One region of the Priestia sp. MDV22-iso46 genome, then DNA from elsewhere that is predicted to be linked to it. Evidence: riboswitches for the same ligand, from Rfam matches in the RefSeq annotation. Region 1 holds a riboswitch; the other holds the start of a gene.
What was found. A riboswitch is a leader RNA that binds a small molecule or an ion and turns the genes downstream of it on or off. The one in region 1 is predicted to bind preQ1.
Positions count from the first base shown of each region.

Region 1 (5,513 bases):
GAATTTATATTATAAATGTAAGAGCAATCATAGATACTATTAAAACAAGGATAACAATACTTTTCTTTCTATCTTCCATGCTTCAATAGCGCCCACGACACCACCAATGACTAAAATAAAAGTACCTATAACGTGCAGAGGCAGCAGAGATAACAGCTTGCAGCTTGCCTAAACTCGCCATAACTCCTCCGGTCAATATAAATCCTGTTGTTACAATAGATTTTACAGATGTTAAGTCTCTTATAGCTTCTTTTTTTTCAGTTTTACTCAGTTTAAAGTAATCTACTATACTAAAAACAGCGGGTGTTCCCCATAAAATAAAGAAGCTAATCAATCTATCGGTGTCTACACTCACTGTTCATTCACCACCTTTATCAATCCCTTACGCTCAGTTCCACCATTTAACAAATAGTTATATATTATTCTTGCTTCAAGGATCCTCCAAAAGAAAATTGATGGTAGTCATCAAGCTTATTCCAATACCCTATGCACTTTACGTCAGGCTCATCAATAGCTAACGCTGCTTTATTAGTTCCTTTATAAGGAAGAAATGCCGTTAACTTAACCTTTTGTTTTGGCTTGATATTTAATTTATTTCCTTCTGCTAACACCTTAAATTTATTATCAGAATAACCGTTTTTCATTTTTAAAGGATACGATAAAAATACATTATTTTGTTTGATGGTCAAATCGCTCTTGTTTACTAATTCCATTTCATATGAAATCCCTTGCTTCATTTTTTGTTCTTTGATTACGTTAATACTTATCTTTTCTAGTTCTCTTAAAGGAACGTTGTCTTCTTCTTTTGAACACCCGGCAAATAAGATGACTAACGCTAATAAAACAAGAATTCCTAACTTTCTATTCAAAAAACAATCCCCTCTCTAGTAACAAAGGTTATTTTACAATCATAACTCAAAAAAGTTATTTAATGGTAAAAATACAATTAAAAAAGCAAACCGTCATCGGTCTGCTTTTTTAATTGCTACGCATAGGTAATGTGTTGTTGTGCGAAAAACTTTTCGATAAGGAGTTTGCCAACTATATGTATATCGTAACAAAAGAAAAAAGAATGCGCTGTGAGATTTGTCACTCCTTGTTTCAAAATAATCTAACCGGATACTTCCTATTGTCTTAAGCAAAAAGAGCAGAACGCAAACGCGATCTGCTCTTTTTACATGCTAGATATGGGTAATTTGTCCATGCGTGAAAAGCTCTTCAATAAATAAGGGGTTTATCACTACACCTATAGAATAACAAAGAAAAAAAGATGTGGCTGTGAGATTTATCACAGCCGCATCTTTTTTATTCAACTAGCTTGTTAAATTGTACACGTTTATTAATTGCCGCCATAATTGGTGCTCCTACAAGCATAACAATGAACTCACCAACAGCCGTTGTTAACCATGTAAAGAAAAATGGTAAATCAAATGCTAAGTGCAGTTCAAACGCAATAATAAACATCGTGAACGTAAATACAAGTGTATTAACAAGCATACGAGCCCACATATTTTTAATGTAGCGCATAGAAAAAATGGTAATGAGTAATGATAGCACGGATTGTCCTACCCCAAACACCAGATCATAAGCGACCATTGGTGAAAAAAACAAATTCGTCAGAAATACTCCTAGCACAATGCCGTACACGTACTTTTTATTAAACACAATTAAGTGATTGAACATTTCCGATATACGAAATTGGATATTGGTGAAGCCAAACGGCTGAATTAACATGCTGACAGCAATATACATAGCAGCTAAAAGACCGTTGACGCAAAGTGTTCTTATATTCATCTTACTATTCTCTCCTTAGTTTTTTAACGTGGGATGGTTACGAACCACGTAAACACTCAAAGAATCATACAGCAAGCTTAAGCTTTCGTCAATCTAGCTGTTTACAAACTACTGCCGGTTTCTATATCTTGCATATTGACTGCTCTTTTTTCTTACTTTTCTTTAGTATAAAATAAAAGACGTATCAGTATACATAGGTGACATCAAGTAGTTAACCCTTTTGATTTGAAATACGAAAGGATTTGTAGCGATGTTAGACAATACAGATAAGCGCATACTAGAAGAGCTATCAAAAAATGGACGTATAAAGATGAAAGAACTAGGAGAAAAAGTGCATTTAACCGGACAAGCCGCTTCTGCTAGAGTATTAAAGTTAGAAGATGAAGGCATTATCAAAGACTATACAATTAACATTGATGAACGAAAACTCGGCTACATCATCCATGCATTTTTAAATATCTATACGCAGAGCATTCATCATCACCCCTACCTTACATTTTTAGAAAGTCAGCAGGAGTACGTTATCAACAACTTTAAAATCAGCGGCGATGGCTGCTACTTATTAGAATGCAAATTTCATTCAAATGAAGAACTAAATGATTTTTTGACAGAGCTAAATCAGCATGTGAATTACAAACTTTCAATCGTCATTAACAAATAAATTTTTTTAAAAAATAAAGGTATATTAATTTATGAAAATGGTAATCCTAATAACGTATTCCCCCTATTCCAATAAATTTGAAAATCCTTTGCGCCATCGCAAAGGATTCTTTTTTTATGTAGGAAACCGCCTTCTATTTTTTGAAAAGTTGAACATCTCTCACAGCGTTGACATAGCGGTCAGGGGTTTATATAATCGGTGACATCGAAGCATAGAAAAGCAGGATCAAGACCTATACACGTATCGTAATTCTTCGTCTTAGAAGTTGATCAGTTTTATAACTAGACAATTTCTAAGACGTTTTTTATTTCATTATTTGTGAAACACTAGTAAAAACAAGATTCCACGTGAAAATATCCTAATAATCAAGGAGGTTTGTATATTGAAAACAATCTATAAAGACATCATCTTAATTATTGTTGGAGCACTTTTAGTTGCTGCATCCATTGATTTTTTCGTCATTCCAAATAAATTAGGTGACGGCAGTACAGTTGGTATTGCTCTTGTTTTATATTATTTATTTCATATCCCTACAAGTATCAGCACATTTCTTGTAAACCTTATATTTATTGCCTTAGCCTATAAATTTCTAACCAAAAAAACGATTCTTTATACGATTCTAGGAGCCGTCATGACGTCCGTTTTCCTCGGTCTAGTCAGCTATATTCCTTTTCACGTTCACGACATGATTTTAGGAATTGTATTCGGGGCTTTACTAATGGGAACAGGACTTGCTCTCATTTTTATCGCAGATGGATCTACCGGTGGAACAACTCTTTTAGCTTATTTATTAAACTATACAAAAGGCTATAATATTTCTAAAAGCATGTTCTATATGGACAGCGTCATTATTTTAGCATCGGTTTTTGCTATTGGCGTCAACAACACACTCTATACTTTTATATTCGTCTATCTTTGTGCCAAAATCGTAGATGTCGTTATTGAAGGTTTCCACAACAAAAAAGCAATGACGATTATGTCTGATCAATACAAAGACATAGCACAAGTCATCACCAGTGAATTTGGAAATGCAGCTACCATCTTTTACGGATATGGCTACTACGCCAACAAAGATAAACGTATTATTTACGTTGTTATTAAAAAGAACGAGTTATTAAAAATTAAAAAGAAAATCCAGCAAATTGACCCGAATTCTTTTATTGTCATCCACGAAGTAAAAGAAGTTGTCGGCGGAAAATTTGGATTTATCGGCAATTCGCCTCATGAAACAAAAGCCGCTGCTAAATAAAAAAATCCACCTCTTGGTGGATTTTTTTATGAAAAAACCGTTAAGAAAAACGAAAAGATACCTGCTAAAAAGTAAACCGACCCTAACGCAATTGCTCCTGTAACGACCGTAAATACACTTAATCCTATAGCCACCTTCATTTTCATCCACACCCCTTTTTAGATTAGTAGTATAAGTATGTCCAAGGATAGGAGATTTATAACTATGCCCTCCTATTTATTTCATATATCGATGCAACAATTGTCTATTCAATGTGTTCTAAAACCACCCCTGACGACATAATGTATAGGAAGGATTTCATATACACATCTTTGTATCACACATATCATATGAAATTAGGTGAGATAAAATGGTGGCTGTCCACTTTTTTGAAAACAGAAAGCTTCTATTAAGCCAGCTGAGGGAAAACATTCCTTCTACGGGTGATGATTTAAAGATTAAAGGACGAAAAGGAACCGTCGTGCTTGTGAATGACATCGATGAAAAAAATGTTCACGTGGAAGTTGCTTTAGAAAAAGTAGTGAAAAAGAACTTAGCGTTAGATAACGCTAAAAAGAAAAGGAGATAAGCGGCTTACGCTTATCTCCTTTTCCTTTTAATTTATATACGAATCGTCTGTATCTTTTGCTTCAGTTTCCAAAAAAAAGAGACTCCTAAAAAGGAATCTGCAGCAAAGAGCGATATCATCGCCTGAATATTAATACAAGCTACATTTTAACATATAAAAACATATTTTACAAAAATAAACTATTATTTTACGCATAATTATTTTTCATTCGAGGTTTTTCAACATTTGAAACCCATTTCGTATAAAGATCTTTCTTTATTTTTCAGGCCAAATTTTTGCATCCGGTTCTAATAACCACTTATGCTCTTCTTCCATAATACGGTCTGTCCACGGATTATTGTCGAGATGGCGAATCATCCAGCAGAAGTACATCGCATAGCCAGGAGCCGTTGCTTGAGGATGATCCAATTCACCAGGAATTGTAATAAAACTATTATCAACTACACGGTACGCATCTTCTCCAACCATTGCGCAGCCAAATCCTTGGGGCTTGTCAAAACGATAGTAATACACTTCGGGCTGGTCATGATGATGAGGCGGATAACTCGACCATCTTCCTGGATAAGAAATAACTTCTCCAATAACAAGGTTAGAGTAAGGAGCGTTATTGTAGTCAAAAATTGTTCGAATTACACGCTGAGCAGTACCTTCCCATACTCCTTCACCAGCCACTGTGTTTTGACAATCTTCAGGCGTATATAATTTTGATGAAAACTCTTTTTCATTATCCGTTTTTTGAATTAGCACTTCACTATCGGCAAGCCCGGTAATTTTAACCTCCACATTTTTTGAAACGTGCAAACACCAAGGCTCTTCTTCAAATAGGGACTGGCGCTGAATTTCTTTCGAATGGCCTTCCCACTCTAGCTTTACCTTTCCTTCTAGTAAAAGAATAGCCGTTTCACTGCTACTGTCTAGTAAAGTTTCCTCTTTTCCTTGGGCCATTTTATAAATCCCAATATCCATCAGCATATCTTTGTGCTGACCGGTCATTTCTGTAAGTACGTTGTATCCTTTATTTAATTCACCTAATTTACCTAACATGCTTAAATTCCTCCTTTATGTAGTAGCGCAATAAGAATTTACTAATTACTCATTTTTTCTTCATAGACTCTCTAAATTCTTTTGAATATGTGACTATGAGGATTTTTTATTAACGGCAATATTCTTGATTGTGTTCAATTATTTGTAGATGCTGTGGCTTCCCTTCGTAACGGAGCCGTTGATTTCCGAACAATCAA
Region 1 is NZ_JBZVWT010000009.1:108,051-113,563, forward strand. It holds gene AC4NPH_RS26405 (hypothetical protein) at 83-355, opposite strand; gene AC4NPH_RS26410 (hypothetical protein) at 420-869, opposite strand; gene AC4NPH_RS26415 (QueT transporter family protein) at 1,306-1,794, opposite strand; PreQ1 riboswitch class I at 1,804-1,848, opposite strand; gene AC4NPH_RS26420 (Lrp/AsnC family transcriptional regulator) at 2,045-2,455, shown strand; gene AC4NPH_RS26425 (YitT family protein) at 2,838-3,704, shown strand; gene AC4NPH_RS26430 (hypothetical protein) at 4,054-4,272, shown strand; gene AC4NPH_RS26435 (5-deoxy-glucuronate isomerase) at 4,528-5,316, opposite strand; gene AC4NPH_RS26440 (LacI family DNA-binding transcriptional regulator) at 5,451-5,513, opposite strand, start outside.

Region 2 (5,513 bases), on a different contig from region 1:
TTTAGACTTAGAACAGCGAACTGTTGTCAACCACAAAAACTACACCATCATTAATCCAGCTATGTAAAGGAAAAAAGCAGCCGGAAAGCAAAAGCGGTTGCTTTTTTATTGATTTTGAAAGAATTGATTCTTTTGTTCTTCTGTAATAATCCCCAGCTTATACATGAGGTAAATATACTGTTGCACCTTAACATCCTTCGAACTTTTTTTCACTGTACTCCCTCTTTTCTAAAATGTTTCTTTATACAATAATATATGGCTGAGATAAAAAAAGTTTCCTTAAAGAAACAAAAACAGGCCCCATTTTTTCTTGAAAGGGGCTTATTTTCGTGTGACAATAAGAACAAGCTACTACTATCTTCTTACCGAAAGGAATTACTAGCATGTTTGATACTGTATTGTTTATCGTTGCTCTTATTGTCATTCTTTTTTTCATCGTGCAGTTCGTTTTTAAACGCAAACAAACTTCAAATAAAAAAACATCCGTTGAACCCATGAATTATGCCGAAGAAGATTCTAACTCCTACACAAGCTGGAGTGAATCTGCTTCTAACCACGATCACGATGGCGATGGAGATGGCGGTGGAGATGCGGATGGTGACGGAAGATAGAAAAAAAGCCCCTTCTTATGAAGAGGCTTTTCTTTATTTTGATAATACTCGCTTACCGTTGGTAAACGAATAATAGCATTCACCTGTATAAATGTCTTGGCTTTCATGTACATGAACGCCACATTTATCTTCAAGGGCAGCTTTCATCATCGATTTGGCTACGTTATACGCTTTAATTGGACGATACTTTCTCCACTTTCCTACAAGGCAAAATGAACACGACTTTAACGTGTATCCCCCAATCTTTTCAAATAGGCGAAACTCTTGGCGCTTTCCTAATAATAACGATGGGCGGAAAAAGTGAGTAGAACGGATATACAAGCTTGCGATATCTTCTTCTACTTGCCCCTTTACTTTACTGTAAAAGAATGGCGAACGAAGATCAGCACCAATTGCTGTAATCGTTAAAAAGTTTTTGCAGCGATATTTTTCTGCACATTTAGCCGCTTTTAAAGGAAATTCGTAGTCCACTTTAATGAATTTCGCTTTTGTTTTTGCTTTTTTCATTGTCGTGCCTAAACAGCAATATACATCATCAACTGCAAAGCATTCTTCGTGCTTATCAAGCTCTGAAAAATCAATTTCAAGCTGACGTAGCTTTGTGTGTTCGATTGGTAGCTTTTTTCGAACAAACACTGTCACATGGTTATATAAGCTGTTGCTTAATAACATTTTTAAAAGTTCTTGACCAACAAGTCCGCTTGCACCTAATACTAATGCTGATCTCTGTGACATTCTTTCACCTTCTCACCTGTTGTTTTTGCAATGGAAAACAGGTTGCATACACAACCTGTTTGTTCGAATTAACGATTATCAATTGTTTCTGGGTATAAATCATGATTCATCAGGCGATAATTAGCCATTTCTTCATACTTCGTACCGGGACGCCCATAGTTTGTATATGGATCAATTGAAATCCCGCCGCGTGGTGTGAATTTTCCCCATACTTCAATATATCTTGGATTCATCAGTTTAATTAAGTCATTCATAATAATGTTCATACAGTCTTCATGGAAATCTCCATGGTTACGGAAGCTGAACAAATAAAGCTTTAACGACTTGCTTTCAACCATTTTTTCATCTGGAATGTAACTAATATAAATGGTTGCGAAATCCGGCTGACCTGTTTTTGGACATAAGCTCGTAAATTCTGGACAGTTGAATTTCACAAAATAATCACGATTTGGATGTTTGTTATCAAATGCTTCTAGAATCTCTGGTGAATATTCAAACAAATAGTTTGTTCCTTGATTTCCAAGGAGTGATACACCTTCTAATTCTTCATCTTTTCGACCGCTCATTTGCATTTCCTCTCTTTCTACGATTGTCATTCTAACAGCGTTTTTTTATTTTGTATATATCTGTTTTTATTTTTCTTTGTAAATTTTTTGCTATGCGCTTACACGCCTCGTTTATTTCCCCAAACAAGGGCGTGAACCTGCGGCAGAACTCTTACATCGTTCATGTTTTTAGCTGCCACTGCCTTATCGATTAACCACTCATACTTTTTAAGCAATTCTTGTGTTAACGACGCATTATCGATTGTCGTTAAGTCCTCGTTGCCTACCTGAACAAAAAATGGAACCTCAGGATAACGTTCATGAACAGAGGCTGCATACTCAAAGTCATCATCATTAAATACAACGACTTTTATGCTTATATGCGCCATGCGTTTTTCCTTTATTAATGTCTCTATAATATCGTCTAATACGGAGAAATTTGTTTTCATTAATGAACTTGGAGGCTTAGGAGAAATCGTTAAATCATCGATTTTTAGGAACCAATCCTGATAACGGCTTCCCTGTGTTTCAAGAGCTGCTTTTACCCCATGACTGTGCAAAAGCTCTACAAGTGAACCAATCGCCTTGATAAGCGCAGGGTTTCCTCCAGAAATGGTGACGTGATCAAAGCACTCTCCTCCAATTTCTTTTAGCTCCGTCCAAATTTGTTCTGCTGTTAGCTGACGAATATCGTTTTTAGCAGATCCATCCCATGTAAAAGCTGAATCACACCAGCTGCAGGAATAATCACAGCCCGCGGTACGAACAAACATCGTCTTACGTCCTACAACCATTCCTTCCCCTTGAATCGTTGGTCCGAATATTTCAAGTACTGGAATTGTATTAGCCACGTTTTTTCACCTTCTTTGGGCGGTAAACTACGTAACTTGTCGGCGTTTCCCGCACGAATACTTGTACGCAAGAAGGCTTATTTGGTAGTGTGTCTAGATATTCTTGAACCAACTCATAAATTTTACGAGCAACAACTTCAGTTGTAGGAAAATCATTTGGATTTTCTTCATTAAAGATAGAATGATCGTTCAATAATGTATGATCAAATTGACCAGAAACAATTTTTTTCAATAGCGCAAAGTTTACTAAAAAGCCCGCTTCGTCTAATGTATCTCCGGCAACAGTTAGGTTTACAAAATACGTATGTCCATGGACTTGACGGCATTTTCCTGCTTCTGTGTGAGGAACAAAGTGTGCCGCAGCAAACTGCATATCTTTGTTCAGTTCATATTCATAGTCATGAAATACTTGAGGATACATTTGTTGCAGCATTATTCCTCTCCTCCTTCTTTTGTTTGCATGTATTGATCTAACCCGCGTTTTCGCAATTGACATGCGGGACATTCGCCGCATCCATCAGCAACAATACCGTTGTAGCATGTTAATGTTTTTTCACGCACATACTCAAGCGCCCCTAGCTCATCCGCTAACGCCCACGTTTCTGCTTTATCAATCCACATAAGCGGCGTATGAATCACAAATTCAAAGTCCATTGATAAATTAAGCGTGACGTTTAACGATTTTACAAATACATCTCGACAGTCTGGATATCCCGAAAAATCAGTTTCACAAACGCCTGTTACGATATGACGGCCTCCGCTGTTTTTAGCCAGTACGGCTGCAAATGATAAAAATAACAGATTGCGGCCGTCCACAAACGTTGTAGGCAACTCTCCTTCTTTTTGCTCGATCTCAATATCATCTCGCGTTAAGGCATTTGGTGCTAATTGATTTAAAAGTGACATATCTAGTACGGTATGCTTCACACCTAAATCAGCTGCGATAGCTTTTGCTACCTCTATCTCTTGACTATGACGCTGACCGTATTGAAAAGTAACCGTTTCTACTTCTTTAAAGTTTTTCAAAGCCCAAAATAGACATGTTGTACTATCTTGACCTCCGCTAAATACAACAATAGCTTTTTCATTTTTCATCATTATTGTTCGTCTCCTTTTTGATTGAAATCAAAAGAAGAAGAAACTTTATTGAACCGTTCGTTCCCTTTGTGACTAATTTTATAACACAAAAAAGAGACTGCTCTTTTCCAGCAATCTCCCTAAAAAGCAACTAAGATACACGTCCTCGCCAACATACACGTCAAAAAGACGCGTTGATAGAAAAGCACGTGAAAGAAGACACGCTAAAACCGTGTCTTTTGTCATCAACGATGATCTTAGTTTTTTATAGAGGGAGTTTTCGAACCTCTCCCGTACATATACAAACGTGCACGGAGTTTCTTCTTGAATTGTCCTCGTATTATACCACATGCGTATAAATAATGCTATGTTTGTTGGCTTCTATCGCCTTTAGCTGCCTTATTTTTCTTTATATAAGAAAGCGCAATAAATAACAACGGAAAACAGACGCTTAGTACAAATAAATAAAACGGCCAGTAATATTTTTCAAAATAATTGAAGTACGCTGTATTGGGAATAATGTAATACGCCACGCCTGTAATAATTAGACCTAAAGGAAAGCTTAAAAAATTGCGCACCCGTAAATTACACAGTTGGACGATACTTAACTGAATAGCATAGAACACAATGACAACTTTAAAAAAGATAGATAACATCCAAATAATAGCTACTAATACTTCAACATGCTGAATCGTTGCACCTAACGAAATCATTTTTCCTAATAAATAAACTGGGTAGCTGTGCATCGATGCAATATTCGCGCCAAGAGCTAATATACAAGCCGCAACTGCAATCGTAATCGTCAAGCCCGATGCGACAGTGCCGATAACAAACATTCTTTTTACCTTTTTTCCACCTTTTACATGAGGCGTAATCATTAGAATAAAAACCAATTCCATAAACGGGTTTCCTAAAAAATAAGTGGTCCCTAATACTAAATCACCCATGCTGAATTCAAAAAAAGGATAAAGACGATCAATTTTCATTTGAGGAATATTTAAAACAATTAACAATAAAAAGGGGACCACAATCCACGGCAAAAAGATTTCCGCGGTTCTCCCTACCACTTCAATACCTAGATACCCTCCGTATATAACAGCTAAAAGAACAAGCGCATGAATCCACGTAGGCAGCGTTTCAGGGACAATTTGAGTCGTCATAAATGTACTGATGTCTCGAAGCGAAAACGTAGATTGAATGAACATAAAGAAAATGTAAATAAGAGAAATACACGTTCCGGCATAACGACCTAGCGCCTTTTTAGCTATTTGAATGAATGTTTGCTGAGGGTAACGCTGAATCAGCCATAAAAGCACCGCAACGATTAAAAGTGCAAAGCCAATAGCAAGCACACCGCAAAACCACGCATTTTGTCTATTCGTCTCTAATAATGTAGCCGGAACTGCCAAGATGGCGCTTCCGATACAAAAAACATAAATTAGAAAAAGAAATTGTTTCGGACTAATAAATTCTTTTATTTGCATCATACACACCTTCTCTCCTACATGCTTGCTCACGTGAATAACAGATGATGAACGGTTCTAGTAAGAGGCTTAATTAGTGCCTCTAAAAAGTACAGAGGCGTAGGAACTTCTTTACGGAGTGTAATCGCTCCCCAAAAGAATAGACCCAAACCTATGAGACAAAGGTAGACGACTATTTCACGATAATACTTTTCCTTTCGGAAGTTGATC
Region 2 is NZ_JBZVWT010000001.1:1,682,228-1,687,740, forward strand. It holds gene AC4NPH_RS08650 (YkvS family protein) at 1-67, shown strand, start outside; gene AC4NPH_RS08655 (hypothetical protein) at 384-611, shown strand; gene AC4NPH_RS08660 (NAD(P)H-binding protein) at 645-1,346, opposite strand; gene queF (preQ(1) synthase) at 1,415-1,912, opposite strand; gene queE (7-carboxy-7-deazaguanine synthase QueE) at 2,011-2,742, opposite strand; gene queD (6-carboxytetrahydropterin synthase QueD) at 2,735-3,175, opposite strand; gene queC (7-cyano-7-deazaguanine synthase QueC) at 3,175-3,840, opposite strand; PreQ1 riboswitch class I at 4,071-4,114, opposite strand; gene AC4NPH_RS08685 (GerAB/ArcD/ProY family transporter) at 4,185-5,306, opposite strand; gene AC4NPH_RS08690 (hypothetical protein) at 5,333-5,513, opposite strand, start outside.
Region 2: another riboswitch for preQ1. It lies ahead of queC (7-cyano-7-deazaguanine synthase QueC); the one in region 1 lies ahead of AC4NPH_RS26415 (QueT transporter family protein).